Linked DNA regions of Marichromatium purpuratum 984. The protein of the gene in region 1 interacts with the protein of each later gene in a pairwise test. Links are inferred from orthologs where the notes say so. Each region holds a gene or a part of one and is shown on either strand. Other genes may lie near its edges.

The links.
Region 2: the proteins of MARPU_RS12380 (region 1) and MARPU_RS00490 interact in binary tests that used the Escherichia coli proteins (3 or more experiments, as listed by UniProt). The link is inferred for Marichromatium purpuratum 984 from one-to-one orthologs.

What each region holds. Positions count from the first base shown.
Region 1 is NZ_CP007031.1:2,847,882-2,854,750, forward strand. Bases 3,449-6,869 are described here. They hold MARPU_RS12380 (2-oxoglutarate dehydrogenase E1 component), read left to right. Parts: upstream 3,449-3,810; coding sequence 3,811-6,669; downstream 6,670-6,869. Other genes in these bases: MARPU_RS12375 (hypothetical protein), read right to left, coding at 3,449-3,450; odhB (2-oxoglutarate dehydrogenase complex dihydrolipoyllysine-residue succinyltransferase), read left to right, coding at 6,666-6,869. In the rest of the region: MARPU_RS12355 (hypothetical protein), read left to right, coding at 1-505; MARPU_RS12360 (uroporphyrinogen-III synthase), read right to left, coding at 615-1,379; hemC (hydroxymethylbilane synthase), read right to left, coding at 1,381-2,310; MARPU_RS12370 (NRDE family protein), read right to left, coding at 2,452-3,225; more of MARPU_RS12375, read right to left, coding at 3,226-3,448. UniProt on the Escherichia coli protein: E1 component of the 2-oxoglutarate dehydrogenase (OGDH) complex which catalyzes the decarboxylation of 2-oxoglutarate, the first step in the conversion of 2-oxoglutarate to succinyl-CoA and CO(2).
Region 2 is NZ_CP007031.1:99,864-104,423, reverse strand. Bases 1-2,880 are described here. They hold MARPU_RS00490 (ATP-binding cassette domain-containing protein), read right to left. Parts: upstream 2,450-2,880; coding sequence 551-2,449; downstream 1-550. Other genes in these bases: MARPU_RS00485 (YifB family Mg chelatase-like AAA ATPase), read right to left, coding at 2,512-2,880; MARPU_RS00495 (DUF2939 domain-containing protein), read right to left, coding at 1-534. Also shown: more of MARPU_RS00485, read right to left, coding at 2,881-4,032; ubiquinone biosynthesis accessory factor UbiK, read right to left, coding at 4,051-4,317. UniProt on the Escherichia coli protein: Genetic data indicate it may be involved in ribosome assembly or function.

The sequences.
Region 1 (6,869 bases):
CGACAGCGCGCTGGTGCGCCGCGCCTACGAGGAGCACTTCGCGCGCGAGCTGCGCCAGCGCGGCCTCGAGGTCACGCCCGGGCACCGCCTGCTCGCCGAGGCCGACGTCACCCGCGGCAAGGCGCTGCGCGCGGCGATCGGGCGCTCGAGCGCGGCCGGTGTGGTGGTGATCCATCTGCGTTGCGACGAGCCCGGCGACGGCGGCATCAACCCCTTCAGCCATGTCCGACTCGCCGAGGACGGCAGACTCTACCCCTATTACACCCGAGTCCATCAGGCGGTGAGCGGCGCCGACTACTATGCCCGCGAGCACACGCTGCGCCTGGAAACCAGCCTCTATGACGCCGAGGACGCCCATCTGGTGTGGTCGGGCCGCTCGGCGCCACTCGCGCCCGACTCGGAGCAGACCACCATCGGCGACCTGATCGCGGCGACGGTGTCACGGATGCAGCGCGACGGGGTGATCGCTGGAGGCGACGCGAACGCGCCGGCCGACGAACAATGAAGGTCTCACCCACGGCCAGAAGCGAGGGCGCTCGGGTCGGCGGGGGATCGATTGGGGTGCGGGTGGATCGGCGGGACCGGACGGCCCCGCCGGATGGGTCGATCGTCTCTCAGCGCACGGCGCAGAGCCGGCACAGTGCGGCGAGCATGCCCGGATCGTCGGCACGATCGGCGACCTCGACCCGCGCGAAACCGATCTCGCCGGCATGGCGCGCGGTGCGCTCGGCGATCACCGCCAGCGGGGTGGCGAGAAGCGGCGCGCGACCGGCCGGACCGATCAGCTCGACGAGGTTGTCGAGCACCCGGTTACTGGTGGCGAGCGCCAGCCCCACCTCAGCGTCCCAGTCACGCAACAGCGCGGCGACGTCGTGCGCCGGGCACACCCGCCGATAGACCTCGGCAAAGGCCACCTCGGCGCCACGCTCGACGAGGGCGTTGGCGAACACCGCACGGCCACCGTCGCCGCGCACGATCAGCACCCGTTGCCCGGCCATCTCGGCGAGCGCCGGGTGACGCAACAGGGTCTCGCTGTCGTAGCTGTCGCTGGGCACCAGATCGGGCGCGCGACCGGCCGCGGCCAGCGCCTCGGCCGTCGCCCGCCCCACCGCGGCGATCCGCGCCGCGCGCGGCCAGTGCGCCGCAGGGACCAGCGCCAGCGCCTGTTCGACGGCATTGACGCTGACGAAGTAGAGCAGGTCCCAGTCGGCGCGCAGCAGCGTCCGCGCGGGCGCCGGATCGACGGGAGGCACGATCTCGATGGTCGGCAACCGGATCGGCCGGCCACCGGCCTCGGCGATCAGCGCACAGAGCCCGTCGGCCTGCGCCGCCGGACGCGTCACCAGGACGCCGCGACCACCGAGATCGCAACCGGCCATCTCAGTGCGACTCATGCAGCGCGGCGAGGATCTCGCCGGCGCCCTGGCCGAGCAGGTCCTCGGCCACGCGCAGACCGATCGCCTCGGCCTCGGCGCGCGGGCCAGTGGCCTCGGCGCGCAGGATGCGCTTGCCGTCGGTGGTGCCGACCAAGCCCTTGATGGTGAGCTGATCGCCGTCGAGCACCGCGTGGCCGCCGATCGGCACCTGACAGCCACCGTTGAGGCGCGCGTTCATCGCCCGCTCGGCGAGCACCCGGTCGGTGGTGTCGCGGTGCGCCAGCGGCGCGATCAAGTCGTGGACGCGCTGATCGTCGATACGGCACTCGATACCGATGGCACCCTGGCCGATCGCCGGCAGGCTGTCGACCGGGTCGATGCAGCTGCGGATGCGCGACTCGAAGCCAAGACGGATCAGACCGGCGGCGGCGAGGATGATGGCGTCATACTGACCACCGTCGAGCTTGGCCAGACGAGTGTTGACGTTGCCGCGCAGCGGTTCGATCTGGAGGTCGGGACGACGATCGGCAAGCTGGCACTCGCGACGCAGGCTCGAGGTGCCGACCACCGCGCCCTCGGGCAGGTCGGCGAGGCCCTCGTAGTTGTTGGAGACGAAGGCGTCGTAGGGGTTCTCGCGCTCCATGATCACCGCCAGGTGCAGCCCCTCGGGGAACTCGACCGGCACGTCCTTCATCGAGTGCACCGCGATATCGGCCGTCCCCTCGAGCATCCCCTGTTCCAGCTCCTTGACGAACAGCCCCTTGCCACCGACCTTCGACAACGGCGAGTCGAGCAGCTGGTCGCCCTTGGTGGTCATGCCCACGATCTCGACCTCGAGACCGGGGTGGAGCGACTTGAGCAGCGCCGCGGTGTGCTCGGCCTGCCACATGGCCAGGGGGGATTTGCGGGTGGCGATACGGATGCAATTCGACATGTTCGGTCCTGAGGACTAGAGCTTTGATGGATAGCGCCGTCGCCCGCCGGGCGATGCGCGGACGGCGCATGATTGTGTCACAGCGAGGCGGCTCGGCACAGTGACGCTCTCACCCTCGCGGTGCGACTGCGATGATCCCTGTCAATTGGGACGTGAACGAGTCGGCTCGGGCAACAGCTGGCGAAAGGTCTCGGGCACCGGGTCGGCCTCGGCATGCAACCAGTGCGGCCAGGCCCCGAACCCGGGGTGGGCGGGGATGGCGATCAGCGCACTCGAGCGGGTCGTGAAACCGTCGGCGCGACACTGCACCATCGCCGCCTCGGGCGCCAGACCCGCCAGCGGCTCGCGCCCGGCGAGCAGTCGCTGCCAGTCGTCCCAGTCGCCGCGCGCCGGATCCGGCGGCTCGGCATCGCGAAACCGCGACAGCTGTGCGGCGATGCGCGGATCGCCCGGATCGTCGAGTTCACCGGCGCAGAGCATGTGCAGTCCGGCCGGGATCGGCGTGACCTCGATCCTGCCATCGCCGTCATGGCGCAGCCAATGGGCCGCGCGCGGATCGGCGACGACCAGGTTGAAGGGGCGATAGGCCGCGGGATGGAGGTCGGCGAGCGCCTCGGCGGCGGCATCGGCCTCGGCGTGATCGAGCGCCTCGAGCACCAGCTCGCCACGGCTGCGCTTGCCCGGAGCCGGACCGAGACTGGCACGGCGATCGAGCACCGCCGCCGCCAGACCATGATCGTTGACCCCCAGCCAGCTGCCCTCGCCGACCAGGTCGAGTCCGGCGAACACCTCGGGACGATCCGGCCAATGCCGTGCGGGCGCACGCGCCGGGCGCGCTCGCTGCTCGTCACGGTTGGCACCGAGCAGCAGCGGCCAGTCCTCGCCGGGACGGCGCAACATCACCAGAGTACACACTCAACGGCCCTCCTTCACTTTCTGCCGGGCTCGCCGGATGCGCCGCGCGAGCACCTCGGCAAGCATCTTGAACGCCTTGCGCTGGGCCAATTGGTTGGCGCTGCGAGGCGCGCGCAACAGTTCCAGACGCGCCTGAAAGTAGGCCAGATCGGCCTCGAGACGCGCGATCTGGAGGCGGCGCCGATGCCGCGTCTGTGTCTGAGCATCGGGTTTTCGATACGCCATCTCGCACCAGGCTCCGGGCAGGGACTCGGGGTCCCGCCGTCAAAGAGTCGTGTTCACCGGCTCCGGTGATATGGTATTAGGGGGATGTGGGAAGCATCTTCCGTGAGACATGTCCGACCGGGGGCTGGCGAGGACCTCGGAGCGGGTCCCGAGACGCACAGCGCCCACGGCTTCCATGTATCACGGACCTCGGAGCGGCCTCGGCCGCGGCTGTCTGGCACCCCGCGACCCAGAACGTCACCGACCCGACGACACGCCGTGGCTGACGCGGCGGCGTGCTCGAGGCGTCGCCATTGCGGAGCCACTCAGGAACCGGCTTCGACTCAGGACCATTCTATCAAAGGCGGATCAAGACACAGCATGAGCGCAATCCTAGAACTGTTCCGGAGTTCCGGCGCGCTTTATGGAGGCAACGCGGCCTTCATCGAGGATCTCTACGAACGCTATCTGCAAGACCCCGAGAGCGTCGACCTGGCCTGGCGGGAGCGCTTCGACGCCATGCGCAAGGAGGCCGCCAACGAGGTCCCGCACGGACCGGTGCGCGAGAACTTCCTGCGTCTGGCGCAGGAGAGTCGTTCACGCGCGCGCACCCGCTCGATCGAGCACCTGGAACCGGCTGCCGCCGAGAAACAGTACGCGGTGCTCAGCCTGATCAACGGCTACCGCTACCGCGGCCATCAGGTCGCCGACCTCGACCCGATCACCCTGCGCGAGCAGCGGCGCATCGCCGATCTCGATCCTGCCTATCACAATCTCGACCAGGGCGACATGGATCAGGTGTTCCACACCGGGTCGCTCTATGCCCCCGACCGCATGCCGCTGCGCGACATCCTCGAGATGCTCGAGCAGATCTACTGCGGCACCGTCGGCTCGGAGTACATGCACATCACCAACACCCTCGAGAAACGCTGGATCCAGAAGCGTCTCGAGGGCTATCGCGCCACCCCCGAGCTCAACACCCAGGAGCGGCGCTGGCTGCTCACCCTGCTCACCGCCGCCGAGGGCATCGAGCAGTATCTGCATCAGCGCTATGTCGGCCAGAAGCGCTTCTCGCTCGAGGGCGGCGACGCGCTCATCCCGCTGCTCGACGAGCTGATCCAGCGCGCCGGGCGCAAGGGCCAGAAGGAGGTGGTCATCGGCATGGCCCACCGCGGCCGGCTCAACGTGCTCACCAACATCTTCGGCAAGCCGCCGCAGGACATCTTCGCCGAGTTCGAGGGCCGGGTGGCGATGGACTCGCGCAAGATGGCCGGCGACGTCAAATACCACATGGGCTTCGCCACCGACATCGACACCCCCGGCGGCATCGTCCACCTGGTGCTCGGCTTCAACCCCTCGCACCTGGAGATCATCAACCCGGTGATCGAGGGCTCGGTGCGCGCGCGCCAGCGCCGCCGTCGCGATCGCACCGGCGATCAGGTGCTGCCGGTACTGATCCATGGTGATGCCGCCTTCGCCGGTCAGGGCGTGGTGATGGAGACGCTGCAGCTGTCGCAGACGCGCAGCTACGCCACCGGCGGCACCGTGCACATCGTCATCAACAACCAGATCGGCTTCACCACCAGCCACCCACTCGACACCCGCTCGACGCTCTACTGCACCGATGTCGCCAAGATGGTCCAGGCGCCGGTGTTCCACGTCAACGGCGACGACCCCGAGGCGGTGATCTTCGTCACCCGCATGGCGCTCGACTTCCGCAACCAGTTCCACAAGGACGTCATCATCGATCTGGTCTGCTACCGTCGTCTCGGTCACAACGAGGCCGACGAGCCGGCAGTCACCCAGCCGATGATGTATCAGAAGATCCGTCAGCACCCCACCCCGCGCGCGGTCTATGCCGAGCGCCTGATCGGCGACAGCGTGATCGAGCGCGAGGAGGCCGAGGCCATGGTCGCCGACTACCGTGACTCCATGGAACAAGGCGCGGTGGTCGCCCGCCCGGTGCTCTGCGGGCTCGATCACGCCCACCGGGTCGACTGGCACTTCTGTCGCGACCAGCACTGGGAGCAGGATGTCGACACCGGGGTGCCGATCGAGCAGCTGCGCGCACTCGCCGAGCGTCTGCTCGCCGTCCCCGAGGGTTTCAAGCTCCACCCGCGAGTGGCCAAGCTGTGGGACGAACGGCGCAAGATGGCCCAGGGCGATCAGCTCGCCAACTGGGGTTTTGCCGAGAACCTCGCCTACGCCAGCCTGCTCGACGCCGGCACCCCGGTGCGTCTCTCCGGCCAGGACGCCGGGCGCGGCACCTTCTTCCACCGTCACGCCAAGATCCACGACCAGCACAGTGGCGAGTCCTACACCCCGCTGCAACACCTCGGCCCCAACCAGGGCGCCTTCATCGCCATCGACTCGATCCTCTCCGAGGAGGCGGTGCTCGGCTACGAGTACGGCTTCGCCACCGCCGAGCCGCACGCGTTGACGCTGTGGGAGGCGCAGTTCGGCGACTTCGCCAACGGCGCCCAGGTGGTCATCGACCAGTTCATCACCTCGGCCGAGACCAAGTGGGGACTGCTCTGTGGATTGGTGATGCTGCTCCCGCACGGGCTCGAGGGCCAGGGTGCGGAGCACTCCTCGGGCCGGCTCGAACGCTTCCTCCAGCTCTGCGCCGAACACAACATCCAGGTCTGCACCCCGACCACCCCGGCGCAGATCTTCCACCTGCTGCGCCGTCAGATCGTCCGCGACTATCGCAAGCCGCTGGTGGTGATGACCCCCAAGAGCCTGCTGCGCCATCGTCTCGCCGGCTCCTCGCTCGAGGAACTGGCCAGCGGCCAGTTCCAGCCGCTGCTGCCCGAGGTCGACACGATCGACCCGGCCGAGGTCGAGCGCGTGGTGTTCTGCAGCGGCAAGGTCTACTACGACCTGCTCGAGGCGCGTCGCGCGCGTGGCCTGGGCAATGTTGCCATCGTCCGCATCGAGCAGCTCTACCCCTTCCCCAAGCGTCAGTTCGCCGAGGTGATCGAGACCTACGCGCATACCGAAGAGATCGTCTGGTGTCAGGAGGAGCCGCAGAACCAGGGCGCCTGGGACCAGATCAAGCACCGCTTCCACTGTCTGATCCAGGACGGCAAGCGCCCCTACTACGTGGGACGCCCGGCCTCCGCCGCCCCCGCGGTCGGCCATCGCGCGGCCCATGTCGAGCAGCACGAGCGCCTGATCGACGAGGCGCTGAGCGGTCGTTTCAACCCGAGCATGAACAGAAGGATCCCGCCACAATGAGTGAAGTCCGCGTACCCGCCCTCCCCGAGTCCGTCGCCGACGCCACTGTGCTGACCTGGCACAAGCAGCCCGGCGAGCGCGTCTCACGGGCAGAGACCCTGGTCGACCTGGAGACCGACAAGGTGGTGCTCGAGGTCCCGGCGCCGGCGGACGGCGTCCTGGGCGAGATCAAGGCCAAGGAGGGTGAGCTGGTCACCTTC
Region 2 (4,560 bases), 2.7 Mb from region 1 along the record:
CAGCGTCACCAGCCGCCAGCCCACGCCCTGGAGGCGCAGTCGGATGTGTACCGTCTCGGCACCGGCGGCCACGAGCCGCGCGCTGAACTCACGGGGCGCGACGAACCAGGCCCCGGCGAGCTGATCGGTCAGGGCCTCGCCCGGCGGTGTCGCGGCCTGCAATCGCTCGCACACCCAGTCGCGGGTCACCAGCTCGTCGAGCGCGCCACGACCGTTACGCCGAATCCCCGACTCCAACCACTGGATGAAGCCATCGGAGAGTTCGCCGATCACCGTTTCGTGCTCCTTGTTGAGCCGATGGGCGATCTCGGCGCGGATCGCCGGCAGATCGACCAACCCGTCGAGTGCCGCGCAGTCATCCTCGGCCAGGGCGTGATCGATGCGCCACAGGGTTGCATAGGGCCAGACGCAATAGAGCGACAACAAGGTCAGCAGCGCCAACAGCAGCGGCCTCAGGAGCGTCCCCAGACCACGCCAGCGAGCGGCCGACCAGTGGGCGCGAAAACGAGAAGGATCGGGAAACAGCGGCATCATCGCGCGAGTCCGGCGCTCAACAGGTCTCCTGGAACTGCTCGAGTGCCTCGCAGACATCGAGCCACTCACTCTCGGTCGCCACCAGCTCGGCCTCGAGCCGGCGGTGTTCCTCCATCAGCTCGAGTAGCCGCGACTTGGCCGACTCCTCGTAGAGCGCGGGATCGGCGAGCGTCTGATCGAGCGTCTCGCGCCGCGTCGCCAGCTGCTCGAGCGCAGCCTCGAGACGCCGCTCGCGCTGGCGCAGCGGCGCCATCGCCTTGCGCTGCTCGGCGGCCTGACGGCGCTGCTCGCGCCGCTCGTTACCGGCGCGCGCCTGGGCCGGCTCATCGGCGCTGGCGCCCGCGGCCACTCGCCCGGCGAGCCAGGCGGGATAGTCGTCGAGATCCCCGGCAAAGGGCGCGACCTGGCCGTCGTCGACCAGCAGTAGGGTATCGGTGGTCACCCGCAGCAGGTGACGGTCGTGCGAGACCACCACCAGAGCCCCCTCGAAGCCCTGCAGCGCCTCGCTCAGAGCATGGCGCATCTCCAGGTCGAGGTGGTTGGTCGGCTCGTCGAGCAGCAACAGGTTGGGGCGCTGGTAGATGATCAGCGCCAGTGCCAGACGCGCCTTCTCGCCACCGGAGAAGGGCGCCACCGGATCGAGCGCGCGATCACCCGAGAAACCGAAGCCGCCGAGAAAATCGCGCAACTGCTGCTCGGTGGCCTCGGGATCGAGTCGGCGCAGGTGCATGAGCGGGCTGTCCTCGGCGCGCAGCGCCTCGAGCTGGTGCTGGGCGAAATAGCCGACACGCAGCTCCTGGGCGCGCTCACAACGTCCGGCGAGCGGCGCCAGCTCACCGGCGAGGACCTTGATCAGGGTCGACTTGCCGGCGCCGTTGCGCCCGAGCAGGCCGATGCGGTCGCCCGGCTCGAACCCCAGCCCGACCCCGTCGAGGATCACCCGATCGGCATAACCCGCGCGCAGCGCGTCGAGCCGCAACAGCGGGCGCGGCAGGTGCTCCGGGACGGCGAAGGCGAAGCGGAAGGGCGAGTCGACATGGGCGGGGGCGATCAGCTCCATGCGCTCGAGCGCTTTCAGCCGACTCTGCGCCTGACGCGCCTTGGTGGCCTTGGCGCGGAAGCGGTCGACGAAGCCGCGCATGTGCGCGATCTCGCGCTGCTGGCGCTCGTGGGCGGCCTGCTGCTGGGCGAGACGCTCGGCGCGCTGACGCTCGTAGGCCGAGTAGTTGCCGGTATAGAGGGTCAGGCGACGCTGTTCGAGGGCGAGCACCTGACCGACCACGGCATCGAGGAAGTCGCGGTCGTGCGAGATCAGCACCAGGGTGCCGGGATAGGCCCGCAGCCAGCCCTCGAGCCAGATCACCGCATCGAGGTCGAGATGGTTGGTCGGCTCGTCGAGCAGCAGCAGGTCGGAGCGACACATCAGGGTCCGCGCCAGTGCCAGGCGCATGCGCCAGCCACCCGAGTAGCTGTTGACCGGGCGGCGCTCGTCGCCGGGGGCAAAACCCAGACCGTGGAGCAACCGCGCCGCGCGGCTCTCGGCGCCATAGCCGTCGATCGCCTCTAGTCGACCCAGCCACTCGGCGTGACGCAGCCCGTCGCCGTCGGCCTCGGCGCGGGCCAGCTCGCGCTCGATCTCGCGCAACTCGCGGTCACCGTCGAGGACGAATTCGATCGCCGCGCGCTCGGTGTCCGGGGTGTGCTGGGCGACATGGGCGATCACCCAGTCGGGCGGCAGCGAGACGGCGCCGGCATCGGCGCCAAGTTCGCCGAGCAACAGCGCGAACAGGCTCGACTTGCCACAGCCGTTGGCGCCGACCAGTCCCACCCGCTGGCCGGGATAGACGGTGACGTCGGCGCCCTCCAGCAGCAGGTTGGGGCCACGGCGCAGGCTGAGCTCTTGAAGTTGCAGCATGATGATCCGGTATCGGTTGCGAACACTGTGGTGCGCGGGCGAGAGGCCCGCGCGATGCGTCTTCAGGGCCGCTCGGCGGCGCGGTCGAGACGGCGATAGCCGATCGCCTCGCCGAGATGGGCCGGGGCGATCCGCGGCGCGCCCTCCAGGTCGGCGATGGTGCGCGCGACCTTGAGCACCCGGTGATAAGCGCGCGCCGAGAGCCCCAGTCTGGCCATCGCCTGCTCCATCATCCGTACCCCCGCGGCCTCGAGCGCGCAGTCGCGCTCGAGGCCAGCGGTATCGAGCGCGGCGTTGGCGCACCCGGCGCGGTGCTGCTGGCGCTCACGCGCCGCGCACACCCGCGCGCGCACCGTCGCCGAGTCCTCGGCCTGCGGGGCCGAGGGCGCGAGCAACGCGCCGAGTTCGACCCGCGGCACCTCGAGCTGCAGGTCGATGCGATCGATCAGCGGCCCCGAGATCCGCGCGCGATAGCGCGCGACCTGCTCGCGACTGCAGTGACAGCGTCCACCGGGGTCGCCGAGATAACCGCAGGGGCAGGGGTTCATCGCCGCCACCAGCTGGAAACGCGCCGGGAAGCGTGCCTGACGCGCCGCCCGCGAGATGTCGATATGACCCGACTCCAGCGGCTCGCGCAGCACCTCCAGCACCCGCCGGTCAAACTCCGGCAGCTCGTCGAGGAACAGCACCCCGTGATGCGCCAGCGAGATCTCGCCCGGACGCGGGTTGCCCCCACCGCCGACCAGGGCCACCGCCGAGGCGGTGTGATGCGGGGCGCGGAACGGTCGCTCGCGCCAGCGCACCGGATCGAACGGCGTGCTGGCGCTCACCGAGCGGATCGCCGCGCTCTCCAGCGCCTCGTCCTCGCTCAACGGCGGCAACAACCCCGGCAGCCGGCTCGCCAGCATCGACTTGCCGCTGCCCGGCGGGCCGATCAGCAGCAGGCTGTGGCCGCCGGCGGCGGCGACCTCAAGCGCCCGCTTGGCCTGCGCCTGACCGCGCACCTCGCGGAGATCGGCGCCAGTCGGCGCGGTGACGATCTCGCCCCCCTGCGGGTGCGGCCTCAGCGCACGCACCCCGGCGAGATGCTCACAGACCTCGCCGAGATGCTCGGCCGGGAGCAGCTCGAGCCCGCCGACCAGCGCCGCCTCCTCGGCATTGGCGCGCGGCAGGATCAGGGTGCGTCCAGCCGCGCGCGCGGCCAGCGCCGCGGGGATCACCCCGGTGACCGGGCGCAGCGCGCCGGAGAGCGCCAGCTCGCCGAGACACTCGCAGTCATCGAGCCCGGCGGCACCGAGCTGTCCCGAGGCACCGAGGATACCGAGCGCGATCGGCAGGTCGAAGCGCCCGCCTTCCTTGGGCAGGTCGGCGGGAGCGAGATTGATGGTCAGGCGACCGTCGGGGAAGCGGAAGCGGGCATTGAGCAGCGCTCCGCGTACCCGCTCCTTGCTCTCGCGCACCGCAGCCTCGGGCAACCCCACCAACGACAACGCCGGCAGTCCCGAGGAGAGATGGACCTCGACGGTGACCGCCGGGGCCGAGATGCCCACGCAGGCGCGGCTGTGCAGGGTGCAGAGCGCCAACGCCGGATCGCGACCGGGTCAGTCGGCGTTCGACCGACGCGCGCCGAGCGCCTGCTCGAGCGCCGCGACCTGGGCCTCGAGCGCCATCACCTTCTCACGGGTACGCGCGAGTACCGCCGACTGCACGTCGAACTCCTCGCGGGTCACCAGATCGAGCCTGGAGAGCCCGGATTCGAGCGAGGCCTTGACGTTGCGATTGATGTCTTCCTGCAACATCTGCAGGCCTTTGGGCATGTTCGCGGCGAACCGCTGGGCCAGGTCGTCGAGTTGCTTGGGATCTAGCATGATCGATTCCTTCGGCGCGAACACACCGGTCCGCGCGCGCTGTGGGTGGGGTTGGACGAGGCCGCCGACCGCTTCGCGGGACGACGACAAGAACCGCGCAGAGGCGCCCTTGGGCCCACATTATAGGTGTGTCGCACGGTGCCGTCTGCGCCGATCGACGGTGCTGTGCCGCCTTCTTTTGGTGCGCTAATCTGACCGCCGACACCCAACCGGCACCAATCCGGTGCACTCTTCTGTTGCCAC